DNA from 2 places in the Martelella sp. FLE1502 genome. Region 1 is predicted to be linked to the other one. Evidence: predicted binding sites of a transcription regulator. Region 1 holds the regulator's gene; the other holds the start of a gene.
The links. The regulator LexA, encoded in region 1, represses DNA repair genes until DNA is damaged. The targets are predictions, from matches to a motif close to TGTTCNNNNTGTGTTCNG.
Positions count from the first base shown of each region.

Region 2: the regulator LexA is predicted to act here: its motif matches at 3,616-3,633, upstream of V6767_RS19690 (energy-coupling factor ABC transporter ATP-binding protein).

Region 1 covers NZ_JBAKFQ010000014.1:80,754-88,682, reverse strand. Annotated here, with positions in the region: gene V6767_RS13560 (cytochrome c biogenesis CcdA family protein) at 1-99, opposite strand, end outside; tRNA gene V6767_RS13555 (tRNA-Lys) at 340-415, shown strand; gene V6767_RS13550 (YrhK family protein) at 502-1,275, shown strand; gene lexA (transcriptional repressor LexA) at 1,423-2,130, shown strand; gene V6767_RS13540 (ComEC/Rec2 family competence protein) at 2,084-4,642, opposite strand; gene gltA (citrate synthase) at 4,932-6,218, shown strand; gene lpxB (lipid-A-disaccharide synthase) at 6,303-7,463, opposite strand; gene V6767_RS13525 (LpxI family protein) at 7,475-7,929, opposite strand, start outside.
Region 2 covers NZ_JBAKFQ010000030.1:49,224-57,152, reverse strand. Annotated here, with positions in the region: gene V6767_RS19715 (pirin family protein) at 1-680, opposite strand, end outside; gene V6767_RS19710 (exodeoxyribonuclease VII small subunit) at 715-969, opposite strand; gene V6767_RS19705 (acyl-CoA thioesterase) at 1,208-1,606, shown strand; gene V6767_RS19700 (biotin transporter BioY) at 1,636-2,208, opposite strand; gene V6767_RS19695 (energy-coupling factor transporter transmembrane component T family protein) at 2,205-2,825, opposite strand; gene V6767_RS19690 (energy-coupling factor ABC transporter ATP-binding protein) at 2,825-3,502, opposite strand; gene V6767_RS19685 (winged helix-turn-helix domain-containing protein) at 3,653-4,852, shown strand; gene V6767_RS19680 (glutathione S-transferase family protein) at 4,968-5,555, opposite strand; gene V6767_RS19675 (MBL fold metallo-hydrolase) at 5,574-6,581, opposite strand; gene V6767_RS19670 (TRAP transporter large permease) at 6,593-7,906, opposite strand; gene V6767_RS19665 (TRAP transporter small permease subunit) at 7,903-7,929, opposite strand, start outside.

The sequences.
Region 1 (7,929 bases):
GCAGAGATAGGGCGGCACCAGCGGCAGCACGCAGGGCGAGAGAAAGGACAGCGCGCCGGCCAGAAGCGCGCTCAGAAGGGAAATATCGCCGATCGACAAGAAACCTGCTCCAACACCTTGCAATTGCGGGCGCGGGCAATGCCCGAAACCCATGCTCGCGACAGCGTAAATGCCCGCGCAACACGTCCGCGGGTCTTAAACCAGATGACCGGTCAAATCCAATCACCTTTCCGCGCGCCGAAAACCGCCCTATTATCGCTTTCGCGGCGAGATTCCGGGTTGACCTTCATAAAGACCCTTTCTATGTTCCGCCCACTTTCAGCCGGGCATCCGGCTCGGGAGAGCGTAGCTCAGCCGGTAGAGCAACTGACTTTTAATCAGTAGGTCCAGGGTTCGAACCCCTGCGCTCTCACCATTTTGTTTTTCAGCCGGTTTTGATTTTCCTTCCCCGCTTCGTTAAAACGCGGCCAAGCGCCAGGCGTATCAATCTCGAGGGACCGCATGCCGCATATGTTCGTCAATCGACCGCGTCTTCATGACGTGATTGCCGATACGCCGGCTAAGCGAAAGAATTTCCGCTGGGAGACGATCAACGCGATCGCCTATCAGGCCGGCGGGCTGATCTTCATTTTCGGCAGCATCTGCTTCTTTCCGGCGCTTTCATCCTATGCCGATCTTGGCGCCTGGATATTCTTCTTCGGCTCGCTGATCTATCTGCTCGTGACTGGCCATGACCTGATCGAGGTCTTCGTCTACGCCAGGCAGCGCAAGGACCCGGAAACGCTGTGGGACAGGCTGGAAGCCTGGGCGGCCTGGACCTATGTCTTTGGAACCGCGCTGTTCGTGGTTGGCAGCGTTTTCTTTCTGTCGTCCGTCGACCTTCCCAAGGCCGGCGCGTGGTGTTTCATCATCGGCAGCGTCTTGTTCGTGGTCGGCGCGGTCATCAACGTCATCCAGATCGTCCAGGCCGACGATCTCGTCACCCTGCAGATGATGAACCTGACGGCCCTGACCTTCGTGGTCGGCTCGGCGCTCTTTGCCGTCGCCTCCATCCCCTATCTCTGGACGCTTGCCAGCGAGCGCGACGAAACCCTGCTGGACGGTTTCCTGGCGTGGCAATATCTGGTCGGCAGCGTCCTGTTCTTCATCGGCGGTCTGTTCAACTACCGCCGCGCCTATCGCGTGGTCGCCACCGCACTGGGAAAACCGACATCCTATGCGCTCCACCCGCTGAAGCCGCTGGCGCCCAGAAGGAAGAAACGCTGGGAAGAGTGAAACCGACCTCGCGGTTTGTCGATTCGTGTCCCGCCCCGCACCGGCGGCGCGAAACCCCTTGATTGCCGGGACTTCCCCGGGCTTGCGGAACACAGTGAGAACATGTATATTCGTTCTGGATTTGTTTCGAAGGGCCAGGGGCAGGAAATGCTGACACGCAAACAACAGGAATTGCTGTATTTCATTCATGAACGGATGAAAGAGACCGGCATTCCGCCGTCCTTCGATGAAATGAAGGAGGCGCTGGACCTCGCGTCGAAATCCGGCATACACCGGCTGATCACCGCGCTGGAGGAACGCGGCTTCATCCGCCGGCTTCCCAACCGCGCCCGGGCGCTCGAAATCCTGCGCATGCCGGACAGCGCGATCGGCCAGCAGCCGCGCCGGGGTTTCTCGCCAAGCGTGATCGAGGGCTCGCTCGGCAAGAAACAGGAAGAGCCGAAGGCGCCGGCCAGCGCCAATGACGGCGGCTCGGCGGGCATTCCAGTCATGGGCCGGATCGCCGCCGGTGTGCCGATCTCCGCAATCCAGGAAAACACCCATCAGATCACCGTGCCGGCTGAAATGCTGGGCGCGGGCGAACATTATGCGCTGGAGGTGCAGGGCGATTCGATGATCGAGGCCGGAATTTTCGACGGCGACACGGTGATCATCCGCAATATCGCCACCGCCTCGCCCGGCGATATCGTCGTGGCGCTCGTCAATGACGAGGAAGCGACCCTGAAGCGGTTCCGCCGCAAGGGCGCCTCGATCGCGCTGGAAGCGGCCAATCCGGCCTACGAGACCCGTATCTTTTCGGCAAACCAGGTCAAGGTGCAGGGCAAGCTGGTCGGCCTGATCCGCCGTTACCACTGAAGGTGAGCGTCTGCGGAACCGCGATCACCGGCAGATATTCGCCGGAGCGCCAGTCATAAAGCCGGTGCCTGTTCCACGGGCGGGTCAGTGCTCTGACCGATGTGCTGACTGAGATCGTCATCGGGCCGCAGGATGGTTTTACGAGCACTGGCGGGGGCGGTTGCGCTTTCGCATCCGCGATGCCTCCCGGCAACGGATTGGCGTTGCCTGCCTGCTGATCGGGTTCGCTGCCCCTGCCCGGCTCCGCGACCGAGCGCCGTATGTCGCCGTCGTCCATATTTCGACCAGCCGCCGGCGGGAGCGTGAATTGAAAGGCGCCGTGCTGGCGGCGCATTGCTGGCGTGACGAGGTATGCGCCGGAACGGCAGGTCTGGAATCCGGGGCGGTAACGGCTGACGACGATATCGGCATTGTCGCAGGCAAGGCCGGCAAAAGCCGGCCGGTCGACCGTCATGATTCTGAGGCCCATCAAGGTCGCATAGCACCATGCATCCTTCTTGCAGCGGAAGGTGCCGGGCGTCCGGGCGGATTCGGTGATCGTTTCGCTGAGCGCCCGCGCGGCGCTCGCCATATCCGTTGCTTCGAGCCGCGCGAAACGATCTTCCTCATTCAGCACCAGCGCGCTTTCCTCCACAGGCGGCAGCGTCTCCGCGAGTGTGAGTGCCGTTTCCCATTGCTCGAACACGAAGGATGGCGGCCGCTTCGTGGTGAGAGCCGCGACATTACCGGTGACGATCGCCACGAGATCGCCATCGCCAGCCACCAGGATTTGCGGCGGCGGAGGCTCGCGCGGCCATGAGATCAGCGCGAAGGAAACCGCTATCGGGATCACACCGAGGAGACGCAGACGCGTGCGCAACAACACGAGCGGCAGGAAGCCGGCGAGAAACAGCAGCAGAACCCCCTCCGGCGCGCGGCCTGTGGTAAACGCGCCGCCAAGGCTATCGACCCAAGTCGCCGCCTGCATCACCCAATCAAGCCCCCAGCCCATGACGATCAGAAACGGCGCGTGAAGATTGAGCGGCATGGCGATGAGCGATAAAAGCCCGGCCGGCATGACAACGAAGGTGACCACCGGCATGGCGAGCAGATTGCCAAGCAGCCCGTAGCCCGCGATACGGGAAAAATGATGGATGGCGAACGGCGTCGTCGACAAGCCGCCGATCAGCGCGGTGAGCACGATACCGGAGGCTGCGATCCAGAGCCAGCGGAGCGGCCCGCGGCTTTGGCGAAATCCTTGAGCGGGCCGGCGCTGCCATGCGCCATAGCCCGCGATCAGCGCCAGCGTGGCGGCAAAGGACATCTGCATGCCCGGCCCCACCACTTCGGCGGGCGTCACGACCAGAATCACCAGCGCTGCAAGCGCGACATTGCGCAGGCTGATCGCCGGACGATCGAAGATCGCCGCCGCCAGCATGACGGCCAGCATGATGAAGGCCCGTTCGGCGGACACCTGCATGCCCGATATCAGCAGATAGAACAGCGCCGCCGCGATCGCCGCGGCCGCTGCGATCTTCTTGGTCGAAACCGCCTCGGCCGCACGTGGCGACAGCGCCAGCAGCAGCCTGAGGCTTGAGAAGAAAATGCCGGCGGCGAGCGCCATGTGCAGGCCGGAAATGGCAATGATGTGGGCAAGACCGGCATTGCGCAGCGCATCGAGCGTGTCGTCGCTCAGCGCCCGCCGCTCGCCGGTGATGATCGCATTGGCAAAAGCACCGGTGTCGCCCGCAAGCACCGCACGAATACGTCCTGCAATGCCGTCGCGTATCCGCTCGATCGCAAAACCCGCCCGCACGCTGACGCCCGGCGCGGGCGCGAGGCCGGCATCGCTCGGCGGCCCATAGAAAAAGCCCACCGCGCCGATGCCGTCGAAATAGGAGAGGAACCCGAAATCAACCAGGCCGGGCATGACGGGCGCGGAAGGCGGCAGCAGCCGCCCAAGCCCCTGAATGGCGTGACCGATGCCGACAGGCGGCAAATTGCCGCGGGCAACAAGCGTGACGCGTTCGGGCGGACGGTGGATCACGGGGTCGTCCGTCGCCGTCACCCGCACAACATAGCGCCAGCCGGTTTCCGTCGGCTCGCGGCTTTCGACCACACCGGTGATATGGGTGGTCACCGGCGAATCGAGCATCACCGTGGCCCGCCGCGCCGTCTCCAGCGCCGCAAGCAGCGCGCCGCAGAGGAACAATGCGATGCAGGCGCTGACAACGGGCAAGAGCCCTCGGCCGTTGCGCAGCAAGACGGCCGCGAACACCGCCATGCCGCAATAGATGCCAAGGCCCAGCGAAGACGGGCTCTCGTCGAGCGAGAACCACCAGCCAATCCCGGTCGCCAGCACCACCGGCACAATGAGAAACGGCCGGCCGAATGCCTGCTCCTCCCGCCACAAGGCGGCAATATCGAACCGCCCTGCCCGGCCCGCGTCGCGCCTGCCAAAGCCGGCCTCGCGCTCGCCTTGCGGTTGGCGCCTTCTGAAAGGCGCGCGAAGCCGGTCGGCTCCGGCGCGCAAGCCCGTCGCCTTGTCTATCTCGCTCGTGCCTACCCCACTCCCGCGCATCCGAAACCGCCGCCCTACAACTTTTACATGTTGTGGCCAATGCTAATCGATTGCAATGCAAGCGCTGGCGGCAGAAGCAAAATTTTCCTTTTCTAAACCCCGTAAAACTTGCTAAACGCAGATATTACTCATCACCCGCCGCGCGGCTTCGTCGGCTTGGCAACACCTTGCCAATCCTATAGCTAATGAAAATCCCGATTGGCTTCGACAGCGTATTCGCGCCGGAAATTTGGAGGATAGGATGACGGAAACTGGAAAACTGCAACTCGACGGCAAGGAACTTGAGCTGTCCGTGGAAGAGGGCACATTCGGCCCGAAAGTCCTCGACATCGCTTCGCTCTACAAGCAGTCGGGCATGTTCACCTACGATCCGGGTTTCACCTCGACGGCCTCGTGCAAATCCAAGATCACCTATATCGACGGCGATAACGGGATTCTGCTGCACCGCGGCTACCCGATCGACCAGTTGGCTGAAAACGCCGACTTCCTGGAAGTCTGCTATCTGCTGCTGTTCGGCGAACTGCCGACGGCCACGCAGAAGAAGGATTTCGACTTCCGCGTGACCCATCACACGATGATTCACGATCAACTCACGAGGCTCTTTACCGGTTTCCGCCGTGATGCCCATCCCATGGCCATCATCTGCGGCGCCGTTGGAGCCATGTCTGCCTTCTACCACGACTCGATCGACATCTCCGATCCCTACAAGCGCGAGATTGCCAGCATCCGCATGATCGCCAAGATCCCGACGATCGCGGCCATGGCCTATAAATACCACGTCGGCGAGCCCTTCGTGTATCCGCGCAACGACCTCGGTTATGCGGCCAACTTCCTGCATATGTGCTTCGCCACGCCGTGCGAGGAATACAAGGTCAACCCGATCCTGTCGCGCGCGCTCGACCGGATCTTCATCCTGCATGCCGATCACGAGCAGAACGCCTCGACCTCGACCGTGCGTCTTGCCGGTTCGTCTGGCGCCAATCCTTTCGCCTGCATCGCGGCCGGCATCGCCTGCCTGTGGGGCCCCGCCCATGGCGGCGCCAACGAGGCGGCGCTCAACATGCTGCAGGAGATCGGCTCGGTCGACCGCATCCCGGAATATATCAACCGCGCCAAGGACCGCGATGATCCCTTCCGCCTGATGGGCTTTGGTCACCGCGTCTACAAGAACTACGATCCGCGCGCCAAGATCATGCAGAAGACCTGCCATGAAGTTCTCAAGGAACTCGGCATCAAGGACGATCCGCTGCTGGACGTCGCGATGGAGCTGGAAAAGATCGCTCTGACGGATGAGTACTTCATCGAGAAGAAGCTCTATCCGAATATCGACTTCTATTCCGGCATCACGCTGAAGGCCTTGGGTTTCCCCACCACCATGTTCACCGTGCTGTTCGCGCTTGCGCGCACCGTCGGCTGGATCGCGCAGTGGGCGGAAATGATCGAGGATCCGGAACAGCGCATCGGCCGTCCGCGCCAGCTCTACACCGGCGCCCCGGAACGCGATTTCGTGGACATCTCCAAGCGCTGATTTCCAGCGTGTTCAAATGCGAAAGGCCGGTCCCGCGACCGGCCTTTTCTGTGTCCAGAGGGGGGGTGAGCGCTATCGGGCAGCCTACTTCGCAGGGCCCTTCTCCGCCAGCACATCCAGAACGATGGCCGCCGCGCGCTCGCCGGGCGGGACCTCGGTCTGCATCAGTGCGATGACCCGCTCGAAGCCTTCCATCATGCCGCGCCGCTGGAAACTGTCCTTCGTCAGCAGCTCCATCCAGCGCGCAAGCGCGCCGGCGCGGATCGTGTCGTTGAAATATTCCGGCACCAGCGGCGCATCGGCGATCAGGTTCGGCAGCGACGCCGACCAGACGGTGATCTTGTTCAGCATCAAACGGCCGATGAAATCCGCCTTATAGGCGGAGACGGCGGGAATGCCGGAAAGCGCCAGCTCCAGAACCACCGTGCCCGAGGCGGCAACCGCGGCATCGGCCATGGCAAAAGCCTCCCACTTGGCCTCCTCGCCGACGAAGAGTTCCGGCTTAACCTTCCAGTCGGCGATGGCCGCGCGCACCTGCTGCTCACGTCGCGTCACCGTCGGCAGGATAATGCGACAGCCGTCATTGCGCGCCGCGAATGTCGCGGCGACATCGCGAAATATCGGTGCCAGCGCATTGATCTCGGATTTGCGCGAGCCCGGCAGCAGCATGATGGTCGGCTTCGACCGCGCGCGCTCCAGACGGTTCTGGCGGCGCGCTTCGAGCACGCCCGGCTCCCCGGTCAGCCGATGGCCGACAAAGGTGGTCGGCGGCCCGCCGAGACGCTCCATCGCCGCCGGTTCGAAGGGCAGCACGGCCAGCACGTGGTCGACATAGGCGAGCATGTCGCGGGCGCGATATTCCTTCCAGGCCCAGACGCTGGGGCAGACATAGTCGACGATCGGGATTTCGGGAGCTGCGGCGCGCACGCGCTTTGCCACGCGGTGGGTAAAATCCGGGCTGTCAATGATGACGATGATATCCGGTTTCGCAGCGATCAGCGCCTCGGCGGTCTGGCGGATACGTCGCAGCAATTGCGGCAAACGGGCGATCACCTGGGTGAACCCCATGATCGACAATTCACTGTAGTCGAACAGTGATTCCAGCCCCTCGCCGGCAAGGCCGTCGCCGCCGACGCCGACCAGTTCCACCGGGCCGCCATGAAGCGCCTTTAGCGCGGCAATCAGGTTGGCGCCCAGTAGGTCGCCAGAAACCTCGCCGGCTACAATCCCGATTTTCAAAGCCACATGCCGCTCCCTTATGATCGAAGGTCAGGCTCCAGCCCATAGACAAACAGACCCGCCGCATCGGCGGCCCGCAGCGTCTCTTCGCGCTCGAGTATCAGCGACCGCCCGGCCTCAACCGCAATGCCGGCCAAGCCCGCTGCCGCCGCCAGTCGCACCGTGTTGGCGCCGATCGATGGCAGGTCGGCGCGCAGATCCTGTTGTGGCTTGCACAGCTTGACAAGCACGCCCCGCCGCCGGGCGCTGATGCGGCCCGACTGGCGCAGCACCGCCACCCGCTGCAGCATCTGGTCCGTGCCTTCCGCGCCCTCAAGCGCCACCACGCGACCGCCGACGCTGACGGCGCCCTGCCCGATATCCATCACGCCGATCGTGCGCGCGGCGTGCGCGGCGACCTCGATATCGGCCTCGGCCTCGCGATCCGGTGCAAGCCTGCCAAGCGCGCCGGCCTCGGCCAGCAGATCGCCCG
Region 2 (7,929 bases), on a different contig from region 1:
TCGCCGGCAACGCCCAACCGGCCTTCCAGAATGTAGATCGCCCGTTCCTCGTGCTCTGCTGGAAACGAAAGCCGCGCGCCGGGGCGCAGCGCGATATCGGCGAGCAGCGTGTCGGTGAAGGTCTTCACATCGGCCTTCATGCCACAAAAATGGCCGAGCACGAGGCGACCGCTGACGCCGGTCTCCGAAATGGTTGGAAGTGCGTTCTTCTCGGTATGGCCGAATGTCGGGTCGATCTCCTCGTCCCGCTCCGGCAGGGCCAGCCAGGTCTGGACGCCGGACAGCGCGTGCGGGCGCAGGCGCAGGTCGTCGGGCGTGCGCTCGGAATGGACGATGCCGCGCCCCGCCGTCATCAGGTTGACGTCGCCCGGGCGGATGACGGTGTGGTTGCCCAGCGTGTCGCGATGGCCGATCTCGCCGGAGGTGAGATAGGTGACGGTGGAAAGCCCGATATGGGGATGCGGCTTGACGTCGAGCGCCTCGCCATGGCCGCCGAAACGGGCCGGGCCCATGCGGTCGAAGAAGATGAACGGGCCGACGAGCCGGCGCTTGATCGTCGGAAGCGCCCGGCGCACCTCAAAGCCGCCGATATCGCTGGTGCGCGGGATGATCAGCTGGGCAACGTCATTGCAGCTTTCGGCATCGCCGAATTCGGGGTCCTTGCCGGGAAAAAACGACATGTCCGATACTCCGGGCGCCGGTTCGCGCCGATCGTTATTGTGGGTCCAGCGGTTCCGTTCCTGCCGGTCTGCCGTCGCGATCGAGACGGATTTTCTCGACCCTGGCTTCCGCCGCGCTCAGCAGCTTTTCGCAGTGCTTCTTAAGGGCCTCGCCGCGCTCATAGATCTTGATCGATTCTTCCAGAGCGACGTCGCCGCGCTCCAGCCGAGCCACGATCGATTCGAGTTCCTCGACCGCGCGCTCGAAGCTGAGGCCGCTCACATCGGTCGGTTTCGTTGCTTCCGTCATGGTCTGGCCTCTCGAGTTTTCGCGCGCATTTCGTTTCGGCAAGGTAATGCGCCCCGGCGCGATTGCAAGTCAAGCATGGTCGTCTCCGCTAACCATCAGATAACCATATCATGGCGTTTGACTTGGAAAGGTTCTATAGAGTGCTGAGCTTTTCCGCATTGCAGCGCGGCTGCATTCTTGCGAATAGCCGGTGAAAACGTGCGTAACGGCGTTGCTTAGCGCCGGGAAGGTGTGGCCGATGGATGAACTTCATCCTGAAAGAACGGAACTTCGTGTTCCCTATCGCGATATCGACATGCATGGGCGCATGCACACCGCCGCCTATATCGAGCATGCAGAGGAAGCCCTTGCGCGGTTCTGGCAGTACCGTCCGGAGGTGGAGAACGAGCCCGCCTATGTCGTGCGCAAGGTCGGCTGCACCTTTTATCGCGGGCTGAAGAACGGCGAGACGGCGGATCTGGTGGTGCGCGCTGCCAAGATCGGCGGCAAGTCGATCGGCTTCAATGTCGCGGTGCAATCCGGCAATCACATCGCCGCCGAGGTTGAACTGCTGTGGACAGCCGTCAACCGCGTCAGCGGAGAACCCGCGCCCCTTCCGGAAGCGACGCGGGACTGGCTGTTTTCGTTTCTGGACTGAAGCGTTAACGGCTGATGCCGGCCCCGCGATCAGGCCTCGCTGGAGAGGCTTTTGGGCAGCAGCGGATAGCCGACCATCACCGCGCGCGCGGCGAGCGCCGCCAGCACCGCCTTGATGATATCGCCCGGGATGAAACCCATCGAGCCTGCGACTGCCGGGGAGATGCTCATGCCGATGCCATAGGCGAGCCAGGCGATGCCGAAGAAATAGACGACCACGATGCCGCCCGCGAAGGCCGCGACGAAGAAGCCGAAGGTCTGCCGCAGCGCATTCTCGGTCTCCGCCGCATATTCGGCAAGCGCGCCCGCGACATAGGCCGCCGGCAGCCAGCCGATCAGGAAGCCGGCCGTCGGCGCGGCGAAGCTGCCGAGGCCGCCGCGCCCGCCGGCAAGCACCGGAAGCCCGATCGCGACCAGCACGAACACCAGCAGAACGGCGGCCGCGCCGCGCCTGCGGCCAAGGATCAGACCGGCGAGCATGACGCCGAGGGTCTGCGCGGTGATCGGCACGGGAATGAAGGCAAGCGGAATGGCCGGCAGCAGGCCGAGCGCCACGATGATGGCCGCGAAAAGCGACACGAGAACCAGATCACGCGAGTTCATTTGACGTTCCTTCTGTCTTCGCCGCGAATGCCGCGGGCATCGATGGCATCGGCGATACTGTCGGCATCGCGCAGGGTCAAGATGATCAGCGGGACGATCGCGCCCCGCGGGCGAAACCGTATGCCCCGGGCCCTGTGGGCATCGCGGATCGCGCCGTAGCGGGAGAGAATATCCGGCACGAAGCGGATGACAAGCCCGACCGCAAGCCCGATATCGGCCGCGCGCACCAGCCCCGTCTTCTCCAGCGGCCGAGCGGCGCGCGTGATCGTGTCGATAAAGTCCGGCACGGGCGTGCTGGCGGTGATGGCGGCGGCGGCCAGCATCAGCGCGGAGAGCCGGAGAACCGAGGCCAACGCCTGTTCCCAAGGGTTGAAGATCAGGCTGAAACCGCCGACAAGCAGAACGGCGAGCGCCATCGGCACCAGCCGGGCCAGCGCCGGGCGCAGCCGGATCGGCAGGGTGAAATAGACGAATGCGGCTGCGGCGGCGAAACCGGCGAGCCCCCACAGGTTTGCGGTGAGAAAGACGGCGAGCGAAAAGGCGACCAGCCCGCCGAGCTTCACGCCCGGCGAGATGCGGTGGAGAATGCTGTCGGCTTCGACATAGAGCGATTGCATCAGCGGTTCATCGCCTCATATTGCGCGATCACGTCTTCCGGCGCGCCGTCTCCCGCAAGTCGGCCCTCATGAAACAGCAGCACCCGCTCGAAATCGCGCAGGATGGCCAGGTCGTGGGAGATGATGATGACATCCTCGTCAAGCGCCGCGATCGTCTCGGCGACGCGGCGGCGGTTCCTGAGGTCGAGCTGGTTGGTTGGCTCGTCGAGGATCACCAGCGAGGGCCGGGTGGCGAGCACGGCGGCAAGGGCCGCAAGCTGCAGTTCCCCGCCGGAAAGCTCATGGGCGCGGCGTCTGGCGAGGTGGGCGATGCCGAGCCGGGCGAGTGCCTCCTGCGCGCGTTCGGGCACTTCAGCCTTGGCAACGCCGCGCGCCTTCAGTCCCAGTTCGATATCGTCCTGAAGGATCGGCAGGATGATCTGGTTTTGCGGCGACTGGAACACGAAGCCCGCATCCGCCATCACCGCTTGCGTTTCGGCAACCGTATCACGGCCATTGACCGCGACGGCACCGGTCGTGGGCTTGGTCAGACCGTTGATCAGCCGCGCGAAGGTGGTCTTTCCGGAGCCGTTGAGGCCGATCACGCCGATCCTGCGGCCGGTCAGCGACAGCGTCAGCGGATGAAGCGCCACCCGGCCTTCATGCGTGACTCCGGCCTCAATGAATTCGATCTGCAATCTCGCCCCCGGACAAATTTCCCTCTTATAGGCATGAAAGTCCGGTTCCGGAAGGGCCGTTCCCGTTGCTGCACAGGTTGCCGGGACGCCGTGTCAGGGCGGCGCGGATCGGATGTTCTTATTTTGTCCGAATCGCATTAGGCTCGCGCCATGACCATCACGATCTCCAACGCCGATGCCCGGCGCATCTTTCTCGCCCGTCAGGGCCTGTCCGCGCCGCCCGGCAGGGCGATGGACAAGGCCGGGCTTCTTGACCTGATCGAGGCGATCGGCTTCGTGCAGGTGGATTCGATCCGCACGGTCGAGCGCGCCCATGACCTGATCCTGTTTTCGCGCAACCAGACCTTTCGCCGCGAGCATCTGACGGCGCTTCTGGAGCGGGACAGGGCGCTGTTCGAGCACTGGACCCATGACGCCTCCATTATTCCGATGCGGTTCTATCCCTATTGGAAGCACCGCTTCCGCCGCGAGGAAGAGCGGCTGCAGGAGCGCTGGCGCAAATGGCACGGGGACGACTTTGCCGCCGCGTTCGAGCACACCTATGAACAGGTGCGGGCGAACGGTCCGATCTTTGCGCGCGCGCTGAAGCAGGAGGATCACGTTTCCGGCGGCTGGTGGAACTGGCATCCCGCCAAGACCGCGCTGGAATATCACTGGCGCACCGGCCATTTCGCGATCTGCCACAGGCATAATTTCCAGAAGGCCTATGATCTGGCCGAACGAGTGATCCCGGATCACTATCGTCTTGCCGAAGTCGATCACACGGAATTTGTCGATTGGGCCTGCCGCGCCGCGCTCACCCGTCTCGGCTTCGCGACCTCCGGCGAGATCGCCGCCTTTTTCGCGGTCGTCACGCCGCAGGAGGCGAAGGCCTGGGTGGATGCCAATGCGGATCGGCTTCTCGAGGTGCGGGTCGAAACCGTCGACGGCGGCAGGCCACGCGCGGCGGTGGCGCTTGCCGACGAGATGCCGACCATTTTCGATGTGCCGGAGCCGCCCTCACGGGTGCGCGTCCTGAGCCCGTTCGATCCGTTGCTGCGCGACCGGGCGCGGGCGGAGCGGCTGTTCGGCTTTTTCTATCGCATCGAGGTCTTCGTGCCGGAGCCGAAGCGGCAATATGGCTATTACGTCTTTCCCCTGATCGAGGGCGACCGCCTGATCGGACGGATCGACATGAAGGCCGACCGCAAGCGGAGCTCGCTCGATGTCCGCAGGCTGTGGCTGGAGCCGGGTGTGCGGCCATCCGCCGGGCGCTTTGAAAAACTCGACGCCGAGCTTGCGCGCCTCGCCCGTTTCACCGGTGTGGACGCGGTCGCGTACCTGCCGGGCTGGCGGGGCGAGGCTATATAATCACCGGGAGGCCCCAAGCCGAGGCGACTGAGGGATTCCTGTCGGCAGGATCATATTGACCACGCCGGTCTCTTGCGCTCCAGCCTTTAAATGAGCGCTCCGCGCCTTTTGATGCTCAGGCCGGAGAGAGCCTGGAAAGCCGTGCGTAATAAGCCTCCAGCCGTTCTCCGAGCGGCACCTGATAGCGAGGTTGCCAGCCGAGCAGGTAATAGGCGGCCGCGTCCGGCAGGGTGAAGCGCTCGCCCATCAGAAAGGTCTGGTCGCCGAGTTCCCGTTCGAGCTGCGCCAGCCCTTTCTCGACCATTTGCCGGCCCGTCGCCTTGATCTCTTCCTGCGCCTCGGCGGAGGTAGCGAAGGCCGATGGCCGCATCACCAGCGCGGTGCCGCGCATGTGAAGCGAGGAGACGATGAAATCGAGCAGTTCCAGCGCCCTTGCCTCGCCATCGGTGTCTTGCGGCAGCAGTTCGGCCGCGGGATATTTTCGCGCGAGCCAGAAGGCAATCGCTGGAAACTCCGTCAGCAGCCTGCCGTCGTCGCGCAGGAGCGCGGGAACCTTGCCCTTTGGGTTGATCGCCAGATAGTCGGGCTGGCGCTGCTCGCCCGTCCGCACATTGATCTCGTGGATCTCGTAGGGTTGGCCGATCCTGTCGAGCAGCAGCCGAATACCCTCGGAACAGGCGCCGGGCGCGTGGAACAGCTTCATGGATATCTCCCGAAAGGCTCAGTGATCGTGATGATCATGGCTGCAATATTCGTGATGCACCGGCGGCTTGCCAAGGCTTTCGCGCATATCCTTCATCTCCTCGAAGAAGGGAATGGGCACGCGGGTGGGCCGGACCGGCGCATTGTCGAAATCGTCATAGAGCGTTCGCAGCGTCACGACAACGCGTTCGGCATCGTTCCAGTCGCGATATTCGCCGAGATCGATCTTGTAGGCCGCATCGAGATAGTCGACGCCCTGCTCGTAGAACGGGCGGGCCTTCTCGGTGATGTCGAGCAGGTAGTCGCGCATCTTGCGCACGTCGTCCTTGGTGGAAAGCGGACCGTGGCCGGCGACGATGATCTCGACATCCATTTCCAGCACCATGTTGCAGACATTGATCCAGCGGGCGATCGGCCCGTACCAGGCGATCGGCGTGCCGGCGGAAAACAGGATGTCGCCGGTGTAAAGCACCTTGTCCTCCGGCACATAGATCAGCGCGTCGCCGAGCGAATGCGACGGGCCGACCTCGATCAGCTCCACGGTCTTGTTGCCGACCTTGATGGTCATGCGATCCTTGAAGGTCTCGGTTGGCGGCGTCAGTTCGATGCCGGAAAAGTCGAACGGGCGGAAGCATTCGGCCATGAATTCGCCAGCGCGGCCGAACTGCGTCGGGTCGTTTTGCACCGCGAGCAGCACCTTGGGATCGAAGCGGTTGAAATCGCTGACCGTTCCCTCGGTGCCGATGATGCGGGCACCCTTGACGAGCTGGTTGCCGAAGGTGTGGTCGCCATCGGCATGGGTGTTGACCAGGACGCCGATCTTTTCCGACGCCGGCACGGCGTTGCGCATCTCGGCCAGCATGTCGCCGGTGCATTTCAGGTCGAACAGCGTGTCGACGAGCAGGGTTGCTTCGCCATCGGCGATCAGCCCGGCATTGGACCAGCCCCATGAACCGTCCGGCACCAGATAGCCCCAGCAGCCATTGCCGAGATCGTGCAGTCCCTTGGTGTATTTCCATTTGGTCATAGGTCTTCTCCCTAAAGTAATGCGGTGGCGATGGCCGGGAAGGCGAATACGAGCGCGAGCACGAACAGCATCATCAGCGCGAAGGGGGCCGCGCCGCGGAAGATCTGCCCGAGCGTGATGTCGCTTTCCGGGCCGAGCGTTGATTTGATGACGTAGACGGCGATGCCGAAGGGCGGCGTCAGAAGGCCGATCTCGACGGCGAGGATCGCGATCACGCCGAGCCAGATCAGGTCGACGCCGAGCCCGTTGAGGATCGGAACCGCGATCGGCAGCACCAGAAGCATGATCGAGGAACTGTCTAGAATGGTGCCGAGCAGCACCATGACGACCACCATGGCGAGCACCACGCCCTCGGTCGAAAACCCGGCTTCCAGCACCGTGCGGCCGAGCCAGCCCGGCATGCCCGTGAAGGCGAGCATGCGCGAATAGAGGCTGGCGCCGATGATCAGGAAACAGATCGAGGCGGTGGTATGGCCGGTTTGGACCAGAACCTGCCAGAAATCACGCCAGGACAGACGGCGCTTGACGATCGCGATGATAAGCGCGCCGGCAGCGCCCGCGCCACCGGCTTCCGTCGGCGTGAACAGACCGCCATAGATGCCGCCAAGGACCAGCGCCACAAGAGCTGCGATCGGCAAAAGCTTGGCGGCGATCTCGCCCCAGCCCATATGCGGGGCGTCGAATTCCTGCGCCGCCTGACCGCCGACGAAGCCCGGCTTCAGATGCGCCATGGCGACGATGCCGATGCTGTAGGTGACCGCCAGGAGCAGGCCGGGCAGCACGCCGGCGATGAACAGCGAGCCGACAGATTGCTCCGTCAGAATGCCGTAGAGTATGAACAGCAGCGATGGCGGGATCAGCATGCCGAGCACCGAGGAGCCGGCCACCACGCCGACCGAGAATTCCGGCGTGTAGCCCCGGGCGCGCATCTCCGGCACCGCGACCTTGGTGAAGACGGCAGCGGATGCGATCGAGATGCCGGTGATCGCCGCGAACACGGCGTTGGCAGCGACGGTCGCGACCCCGAGCCCGCCGCGAATGCGCCGGAACGCCTGCTGCGCGACGTCGAACGTGTCGCGCCCCATGCCGGAGATCGAGACCACCAACCCCATCAGCACGAACAGCGGCACCACGCCGAACAACTGGTCGGTGATCGAATCCTTGAAGGCGACGACCAGCATGTTGGCGGCAAGATCGAAATTGTCCTTCAGCACCCACACGCCGATGAAGCTGACGAGGATCAGCGCGATCGCGACATGCAGCCCGGCATAGATCAGCACCAGCATCAAGGCGACCGAGCCGAGCGCGATTTCCACGCCGCTCATACGTCTTCTCCCCGAAGCGCTGC